2 regions of the Priestia sp. BR_2 genome follow, and region 1 is predicted to be linked to the other one. Evidence: riboswitches for the same ligand, from Rfam matches in the RefSeq annotation. Region 1 holds a riboswitch; the other holds the start of a gene.
The links. Region 1 has a riboswitch for thiamine pyrophosphate ahead of RB298_RS24140 (ECF transporter S component). Riboswitches for the same ligand answer to the same signal wherever they lie in the genome.
Positions count from the first base shown of each region.

Region 1 (4,555 bases):
CCGGAGCGGCGCAGCCGTTCGCACATCTCCAGAATCGCGAACGTGTTCCGCGCATCCTGTCCGAAGGTCGGTTCATCCAGGAGCAGGACGGCCGGCTGCCTTGCCATGGCCGTGGCAACGCTCAGCCGGCGCTTCTGGCCTGTCGACAGCTGGTACGGGTGCCTGTTATCCATGCCGTCCAGCCCAAAGCGTTCCATGCAGCGGTCGGCCCGTGCCTTCGCTTCTTCCGGCGGCATATGGTCCACCAGCAGCGAGTACATCACCTCATCGCCGATACGTTCCGTCAGAAACTGAAGCTCCGGATTCTGAAACACGAATCCGATTTGGCGCAGCTGCCGCTCTCTCTTCTTCCGCACTTTCCTGCGCTTGCCCTGGATGACCTCCTCCCCGCAGAGCACATAGGTCCCTTCGGCGCGCAGGAGCCCCATCAAACTGAGCAGCAACGAGCTTTTGCCTGCGCCGTTGGGCCCGATCACCGCAATGAAATCTCCGGGATATACCTCAGCCGAAGGAAGAGAGACGACCGGTTTCTCCCATCGCAATCCCCGGAAATCATCTAACCGAATGACAGGCTCCCCAAGGTGGGCATACGATGAGTCTGCCTCAGGCATGAGACTTCCCAGCTCATCGCCTGGCGCGTCTACCGGAGCAAACAGCTCCCGTCCTGCCCGAGACTCCGCATAATCCTCCCAAACGCCGGGATACCAGATGCCATACGCCTGAAGCTCGCTCGCATATTCGGCGAATATCGCTGCCGGCGGACCATCGCCCAGAATGGCGCCATCCGGGGTGAACAGCACCACGCGGTCCACGTATTGGGCCATTTCTTCAATCCGGTGCTCCACGATAATCAGCGTACGCCCTTCCGATACGGCCTTCACCGCTGACCAGATTTGCTCCCTGCCTTCCGGGTCGAGCAGGGCGGACGGCTCATCGAGGAACAGCACCTCCGGCTCCAGCAGAAGGGCCGAAGCCAGCGCAAGCCTCTGCTTCATCCCCTGCGACAGATGACCGATCGGCATATGCAGCTCCTGAAGGTCAAGCCCAACCTCATGCAGGACGGCTTGCATTCGCTCCTTCATCTCGTCGCGGGGAACGCTGAGGTTCTCCAGCACGAAGGCCAGCTCTTCATCCACGTACGGCATGCAGAACTGGGTATCCGGATCTTGGAATACATATCCCCAAGAGCGAGGCACCAGCTGGGCTTCGCATTTCATCGGCACCTCCGTGGCGCGGGGAATCATCCCGCTAAGCACCTGAAGCAGCGTGGATTTGCCGCAGCCGCTCGGACCGAGCAGCAGCACCTTTTCCCCGCGGGCAGCCGAGAAGGACAAGTCCTTAAACATCAAACGCTCCTCGCCCGGATACTTCAGGCGCAATCCCTCCACATGCACGGCCTGCTCCGTAACCGCCTCGGCGGTTGAAGACGAAACCAAGCGGGCGGCGGTTTTAGACATGGCGCGGATCATCCAGTGCTTCATAATCCTTCTTGGACGCAGGGCGCAGCAGGGATGTGACGCCCGTACGGTCCAACGCTTTGGCCAGCAGCAGCATGAGCAAGCCGGCAATGACGGCGCCGCTGAGAATCCGCATGCCATACTTGGCGAGGAACATCCAGGTCTGAAGATCATCGGTATAACTGTAATAGAAGTCCATCACCATCGAGCCGACCGCCGCGCCGGCCCCGGCAATCGCCACCGTCCACGCCGAGGTGCTCCGGTAACGGAACGCCGCGAATACCAATTCCGCGCCCAGCCCTTGAATGAGACCGTACAGCAGCAGCGTCAGTCCCCAGCCGCTCCCGAACAGCACTTCCACGTGGGCCGCCGCCACCTCCGCGATGATGGCCACTCCCGGCTTGCGGATCAGCAGGTAAGCGAGCGTGGCCGCTGCGAACCACATGCCGTATAACAGTTCATCCGCTTCGAAGAACAGCGGTTTCAGCAGATTGTAAACCGATCCCCAGAAATGATAAATGACGCCAAGCACCAGCGATACCAGCACCGTCACCAAAATATCGCTTAAACGCAGCCCTTTTCTAGGCTGTACCCCCAATTTTTCCTGCACTGACGTTCCCATAACAACACATTCCCCTCTCCACCGATATTTTTGTATAAACACAACAAAAAACCGTCTGGAAAAACGCGCAGACGGAAAAATAGGCCCTATGTAGGCAGGGTCGGATATTCTCTACGCTGGCATTACCCAGTTCAGATTAACGGTCAACAGCGGATAGCAGCTGCAATCTCAGCCTGATTCACTCAAGCCCCCGTATTCCCTATTCGGTTTCATGTTAATCTTAAAATACACATTCGTTCCCCAATTAGCAAGAACCTTTTTTCAAAAATGGCTATTTATTGATTTCCGGCTCATTCTATGTCAATATCAGAGTGATTGGCTTTTCCACCAACGTTTTATTGCCGACACCTATGCACAAAGGAGAATGACATGGCTAAACAATTGCTGCGTCTGATGACCGAGCTGTCCTCCCGCAAGTGGCTGTCCCGCATCATGGGGCATTGTTCCCACAGCCGGCTGAGCCGTCATCTAATACCTGCATTTATACGAATCTACCAAATCCCGGCGCATGAAGCGGAGAAGGAGATCCACGAATACCGTTCGTTGAACGAATTCTTTTCCCGCCGGTTAAAAATAGGCCTGCGCGCCATAGACGACACCGCCGATGCCATGGTAAGCCCCGTCGATGCCACGATTTCGGCGATGTGCGCCGTCAACGCCGGCACCATCCTCAGCGTCAAGGGACAGGATTATACCCTGAGCGAGCTGCTCGCCAAGTCACCGAGAATGGAGAATTATATCAACGGTTATGCATTCGTATTGTATTTAAGCCCAACCGACTATCATCGCATACATTCCCCGGTAACCGGCATTCAAGCGGAAAGCGAGCATTTGAAGGGCCGGGTATACCCCGTGAACGATTTTGCGATGACCCATATCCGAAACGTGCTCAGCCGCAACGAGCGCCTCATTACCTATATTGCCCATGAATTCGGCGAAGTTGCGGTCGTGAAGGTCGGAGCCATGAACGTAAGCAGCATCCGTTATGCCGACGAGAGCGTGAAGAAATACGACATTGGCGACGAACTTGCGTACTTTGAATTCGGCTCTACCGTCGTGCTCTTGACGGAGAACGGCACATTTACACCCCGCGGTGACTTGGAACCGGGCTCCAAGGTGAAGATGGGAGAACTGCTCGGTTTGCTGCACCCTTCCACAGCCCGAAAAGGGTAATTCCTTTCACCTTCCAAGCATGCGCTATAAGTTAAGTCCATGAAACATTCGACGGATGAAGGATTACCGCCTGCTCAGCAGCCGGTAAATGATCCGCTGAAACAGCCGATCCGGCAGCAGTCCCTTGATCCGCGCGGTCAGCCGCGTGCCTCGGGGCAGCGTATAGCGGAACTTCGGTTTGGTCATGGACGATATGCTTGCCACAAGACGGGCTACCTCCTGCGGATCTCCGCTTTCCCTGGCCGTCCGCTCGGAATAGTCCAGCACGCCCTTCAGCAGACCGCTGTAGGGTGATCCTTCCTTGACCGCCAGCTCCCCAAAACTCTTATTCCAGATCGGCGTGCCGTAGGCACCGGGCTGGACCAGCACGACATCGATGCCAAAGGGCATCACCTCCATGGACAGGCTCTCGCCGAACCCCTCCAACGCAAATTTGGACGCCGCATAGGGACCATAACCCGGAAAGCCGACCCTGCCGCTAATGCTGCTCATGAGAACGATTTTGGACCGTCCGGTCTTGCGCAGCAGCGGGAGCATATGCTGCGTCACCGATACGGTCCCGAAGAAATTCGTCTCCATCTGCTTTCGCCAGCCCCCCAGCGGCACTTCCTCCACCATGCCGCCCACCGCCTCGCCGGCGTTGTTCACCAGCACGTCCAAGCGGCCGAACTTCTGCTCCAGCGCCGAAGCAGCAGCCTTGACCTGCTCCTCGGCACATATATCCAGTCGGAAGATGTGAATACGCCCGGTAACTTCTGCTTGTTCAGCCTGAGCCAGCAGCTCTGCTGCCGCCTCAGGTCTGCGAAGACCCGCGGCCACGTCATAACCTGCTTTTGCCAGCTCCAGACTGATCAGCAGTCCGAACCCGCTTGACGCGCCCGTGACCAGCGCAACCTTCCCTGCTCCCGCCGTTACCACCGGATCACCGCCGGCTCCGTCGATGCCACTCTCTCCTTCACACGCGTCACCCTTCCTATATCCAAAATGCCTAATCTGTTTCGAGCTTTGCTCTTAAGCGTTTTATGTATATTCCCAATATATCAAATGTTTGCAATGCAGTCCGAGTCCTGACCTATAAAATTAATCCCAATAAAAAAGGGAGCTTGTCAGCTCCCTTTTGCGTGTTTCCAGCGAAATGCGTATATGATAACGGGATTCACCCGTATGTAGGCCAAGGTCCTTTAAAACCAAACGTCCTGATGATTCGGATTCGTTGTCTTCATGCGGCGCAAGCGATTTCTGAAAATACCGCAGCCGCCACGACTGAAGAAACGTCCACGCACCCGTCTTCTTGGGCTCATTC
Region 1 is NZ_JAVFHM010000294.1:94,869-99,423, reverse strand. It holds gene RB298_RS24145 (ABC transporter ATP-binding protein) at 1-1,457, opposite strand, end outside; gene RB298_RS24140 (ECF transporter S component) at 1,450-2,079, opposite strand; TPP riboswitch at 2,171-2,283, opposite strand; gene asd (archaetidylserine decarboxylase) at 2,449-3,252, shown strand; gene RB298_RS24130 (SDR family oxidoreductase) at 3,316-4,170, opposite strand.

Region 2 (4,555 bases), on a different contig from region 1:
TCACCGTGGTTCTAGCCTTTTCGATTCCAGCGGATCAGGCGCTTCTCCAGCAGGGTGATCAGCAGCACCATCAGCAGGCTGAGCAGGACGATGATCAGAATGGCAACAAACACCCGGTCCGTGCGGTAGCCGGATTTTTGCAGCATCATATAGTAGCCGATGCCCCGGTCCGAGCCGATCCATTCCCCGATCACCGCACCCATGACCGAATAGGTGGCCGCGATGCGGATCCCGGAGAAGATGGAGGGGAGCGCATGCGGCAGCTCCAGCTTGGTGAAGATCTGCCATGAAGTGGCTCCCGCCATCTGCATGTAATTCATCATGGTTCGGTCGGTACGCGCCAGTCCGTCCAGGGCGGCAACGGCTACGGGGAAGAAGCAGACCAGGGTAATCACGATAACCTTGGGCAGCATGCCGAAGCCGAACCAAATCATGAGGAGCGGGGCGAGAGCGATCGTCGGCACGTTCTGGCTAAGGATAAGAAGCGGATAAAGGGCTGTTTTGAGAAAAGGCACCAGATGCAGGGCCAACGAGATGACAAGGCCGATCGCCGTACCGATCATAAATCCGACCAGGGTTAATTGCAGCGTGGCCAGCGTATGCTGAAATAGGCCGGAGGCGCCGGTGGCGGCTTCATGCCCGATGGCCGTCGGCGCCGGCAAAATATACGGCTCTATATCGAATACCGATACCGCGGCCTGCCATACCGTCAAAAAGAAAAGGACCGCTGCAGCGGGCGGCCAAACGGTGCTCCACCAGCCTTTTCTCATGGACGGTATTTCTCAGTCAGCTTATCCATGCTGATGCCGCCCGGATGGTGCGCGATTTTGACCTGGGATATGACGCTGGGACTTCCCGCTTTCACCAGCGCCTCATGCATGCGCTCAACGATTTTCAGCAGCTCGGAAAGCTCTCCTTCCAAGGTGGTTTCGAGCGCATGGACCTCGTATTTCACGCCCGACTCCTGAATGACCCGAATCGCTTCATCCACATAAGGAATGCTGTCGCCTCCATCCGGCGTTCTGGGTATCACTTGTATGCTCAAGAGGGTGTTTGCCATCTAAACTCATCCTTTCATGCAAGCTATATTGTAATGGAAGAGAGGCAGCCTGCCGGACAGGCCGTCTCTCTTCCAAATTAAATGCATCCTATGGTTTCTCCGGTAAAAATTCATTGGTGAAGGCGCTGTCCGCATCAAGCTCCTTCTCGAGCAGCTTGCGTTCAAACATCCAGTCTGCATACCCCGACCATACTTCGGCTTTCTGCTCGCCCCAGCGGGCAGCATCATCCTGATAGCGGGGACTCAGCCATTTCTGGCTGGCATGAACCAGCTCGGCATCCAGCTCGGGAACGGCCTTCGTCAGCAGGGCAGCCGCATCCTCAGGATGTTGAATCGCATAGTCGTATCCTTTTGAGGTCGCCCGCATGAATGCTTTGACAAGCTCCGGGTCCTCCTGGATCAGCTTCTCGTTCGTTACGATCACCGGCGTGTAATAGTCAAGCTGCTCGGAGTAGTCCTTCACATAGATCATGTCAAGCGGCTCGTTCCGGAGCTCGGCTTCGATACCGGTCCAGGCATAGAAGATCCAGGCAAAATCAATATCGCGTTTGACGGCCGTAAAATAATCGGCATCGCCCATGTTAACCATATTTACTTTGCTGACATCGGCACCGTCGATCTCCATGATGGATTTCATGACGGCTTCCTCAACAGGCGAGCCCCAGCCGCCGTAGGATTTCCCTTCAAAATCGCCAGCCTTGACGATCCCCTTGTCCTTGGGGGCGGCAAAGCCGGATGTATTATGCTGAATAATCGCCGCAATGGAGACAAGCGGCAGGCCTTGGGTTCTGGCAAGCGTGACGCCTTCCTGGTAGCTGATGCCAAACGGCACCTTGCCGGATGCGACCAGCGTATCCGTTCCGCCGGCCCCCGGCTGGACGATCTGGACGTTAAGCCCTTCTTCCTCATAATACCCGAGCTCCTTGGCTGCATACAGTCCGGTGTGGTTTGTGTTGGCCGACCAATCGAGCATCAGCTGTACGTCGCGGAGCTTTTCGGCCGCCTGGCCGTCTGCGCCTTCGGTACCTGTATTTTCGTTCTGTCCGCCTGTACCGCATCCCGCCGCAACCATCAGCAGGGCGCAAGCGAGAAGCAGCGCCATCCATTTTCCCTTCTTCATCTTGTCTTCTCTCCTTTGAATTCTCTTTCTCTTTCTATGACCTCGTTAACTCCACAAAAAAAGCGCCCTGAATGATATCAGGACGCATGACGGCGTAAGTGTATACCACGGCAAATCATAGCTGCCGCAAACATGGACTTCCTACGCTGGCATTACCCAGATCAGGTGTAAGGGTCAGTATCATCGGATACACTCTCAGCCGGCCAATTTCCAGCTCCCCCGGGATTTATGAAGTTTCGGACGTTACATCCGTTATTATAGTCCTAACGCAAAGACCTGTCTAGTTCGGAAGGGGATGCGAACGAGGCAGGTCTTCGTATTGGACATGGCTTGTGCGGTTGGAAGAATGAACCCCGTTAACCATTCACGGGATGAAGCATTTTGATAGGATCCTGTTCGCCAGCGGTTAGCGCTGGAAGAACTCAATCCATTCTCCTTCGGGACCGTGGACGAAGAAATAGCGGTACCCGTTCGGAAGCGTTACGATTTCCTCGTCAAGATGAGGTACGGCCAGTCCCTGTACGCGCACATATTCCGCTTCGATGTTATCGGTGCTGACGGCGAAATGATGGACGGTGCCTTCTGCGGGAAGCGTGTCGCTGTAACCCTGGATAAGCTCGACTTCCGTTTCGTCGCTGCCGTTAAATCCGAGGAATGCCAGCTGGATGACGCCATTGGTATGGGTAAGGCGATCCTTCAGTTCAAGTCCGACGACGGTTGTGTAAAAAGCAATCGTGGCTTCAAGGTCCCGGACGACAATGCCGACATGATCCAATCGTTTCTGTGACAAGGCTAAACACCCTTTCCGATTCATATGAGATATGACTGAAATATTATCATATAATTCCTATACGTCAAGTGGGTCTTGAGGACGGAAAGCTTTTGGAGCGCGATGGTTTAATAGAGTAGAATCGATGGTCTTTCTTTCATTTCCTCATCTTTACTTTTAGGTGGGTAAAAAGTATCATGAGAACTATAACTATTAATTCAAAAGACCTAACAAACAAGCATTGAAGAAAGCTTGCCTTTTGGCCGAGGAGGAATGCTTATGAGTCCAACTCCAGCAGATCATCTGTGGATTCGACTCGCCATCATATATGCATTCATTCAGATAATGACCGTTCTGTGGATGCCTGATGCTTTATTGCTTCAGCGTGTTCTAGTCATTATGGCTGCCGCTGCCGCTTCCGTCTATTTACTACGGATCAGTAGGCATTACGAGCCGCATCTTCGAAGGTTTTGGCTTATCGCAAGTGCCGGGCTGATGGCGGATGCCTCGGCTCGAATCATCGATGCTTGTTATTTTTGGCTGGGGAAAGAGAGCGCTTCCCGTACAATTTCGACTCAATTATTCTGGGGATTCGAAATCATCCTGTTTGCAGGTGCCCTCATTTATTTGTTCCGGCACGTACAAGGTTCGTTTCGGGGAGTGCGGTTTATGCTGGATATCGTGATCGTTGGCATAACGGTCATGACGGTAGGCTGGGAATATTTCATCAAGCCCGAGCTTAACGGTTTGGCGAATGAAGCCTTATGGGGAAAGCTGTGGGTGGACATGCTGTACCCGCTGTGCGCAACGGTGCTTATTTTCTTCACCTTGGTGTTGTATTTTAACACAGGGCAGTTAAGGAAACGGGCAGTCTTCCTGATGTGCCTCGGCGGGAGCATGTACATTGCCGCCGATGTTCTGCATATGTATCTCGTCGATTATAAGGGTGTTGAAGTTCGTTCATACCTGTACCCACTGTATACGTTATCGGTATTCATCATTGGTTTGGCAGGAGGGCGGTCAGCTCCCGATGCCCGAAATCAATCGTTGGATGAGAGGGAGCCCCGTTCGTTCGGAAATCTGATCGTAAGATATCTGCTTCCCTACAGCGTGCTTGGCGGGATGTTTGCCCTTATGGTGCAGCGGTTCGGAGGGTGGAACGGGCTTTTTACCGGCTTATCCCTGTGCGTCATCCTGATTCTGATCAGGCAGATCCTGATCCAGTTCGAGAATGACCGCTTGTTTGACCAGCTGCATCAAAGCTTGATGCAGAGCGAGACCTTGGCGCATCGCGACGATCTTACGGGACTCTATAACCGCCGCTACTTTAACGCAAGGCTGTCGAGCTCGCTGCAGGAGGCGGACCGTGCGGGTTCCCGCGTAGGGCTTCTATATATGGATATGAACCGTTTTAAACGAGTGAATGACCGCTACGGCCATCGTGCCGGCGATTTGCTGATTCGCAAGGTCGCGACCCGTCTTCAAACCCTTGAATCCAAAGGCGTTCTGGTTTCCCGTTTAGGAGGGGACGAATTTACGGTAGTGATTCATCCGGCCGGCGAGGATCAGGAACTGATCTGGATGGCGGAAGAGATCTGGACGATGC
Region 2 is NZ_JAVFHM010000218.1:330,078-334,632, reverse strand. It holds gene RB298_RS17110 (ABC transporter permease) at 12-770, opposite strand; gene RB298_RS17105 (MTH1187 family thiamine-binding protein) at 767-1,060, opposite strand; gene RB298_RS17100 (ABC transporter substrate-binding protein) at 1,149-2,180, opposite strand; TPP riboswitch at 2,302-2,411, opposite strand; gene RB298_RS17095 (VOC family protein) at 2,587-2,970, opposite strand; gene RB298_RS17090 (diguanylate cyclase domain-containing protein) at 3,229-4,555, shown strand, end outside.
Region 2: another riboswitch for thiamine pyrophosphate. It lies ahead of RB298_RS17100 (ABC transporter substrate-binding protein); the one in region 1 lies ahead of RB298_RS24140 (ECF transporter S component).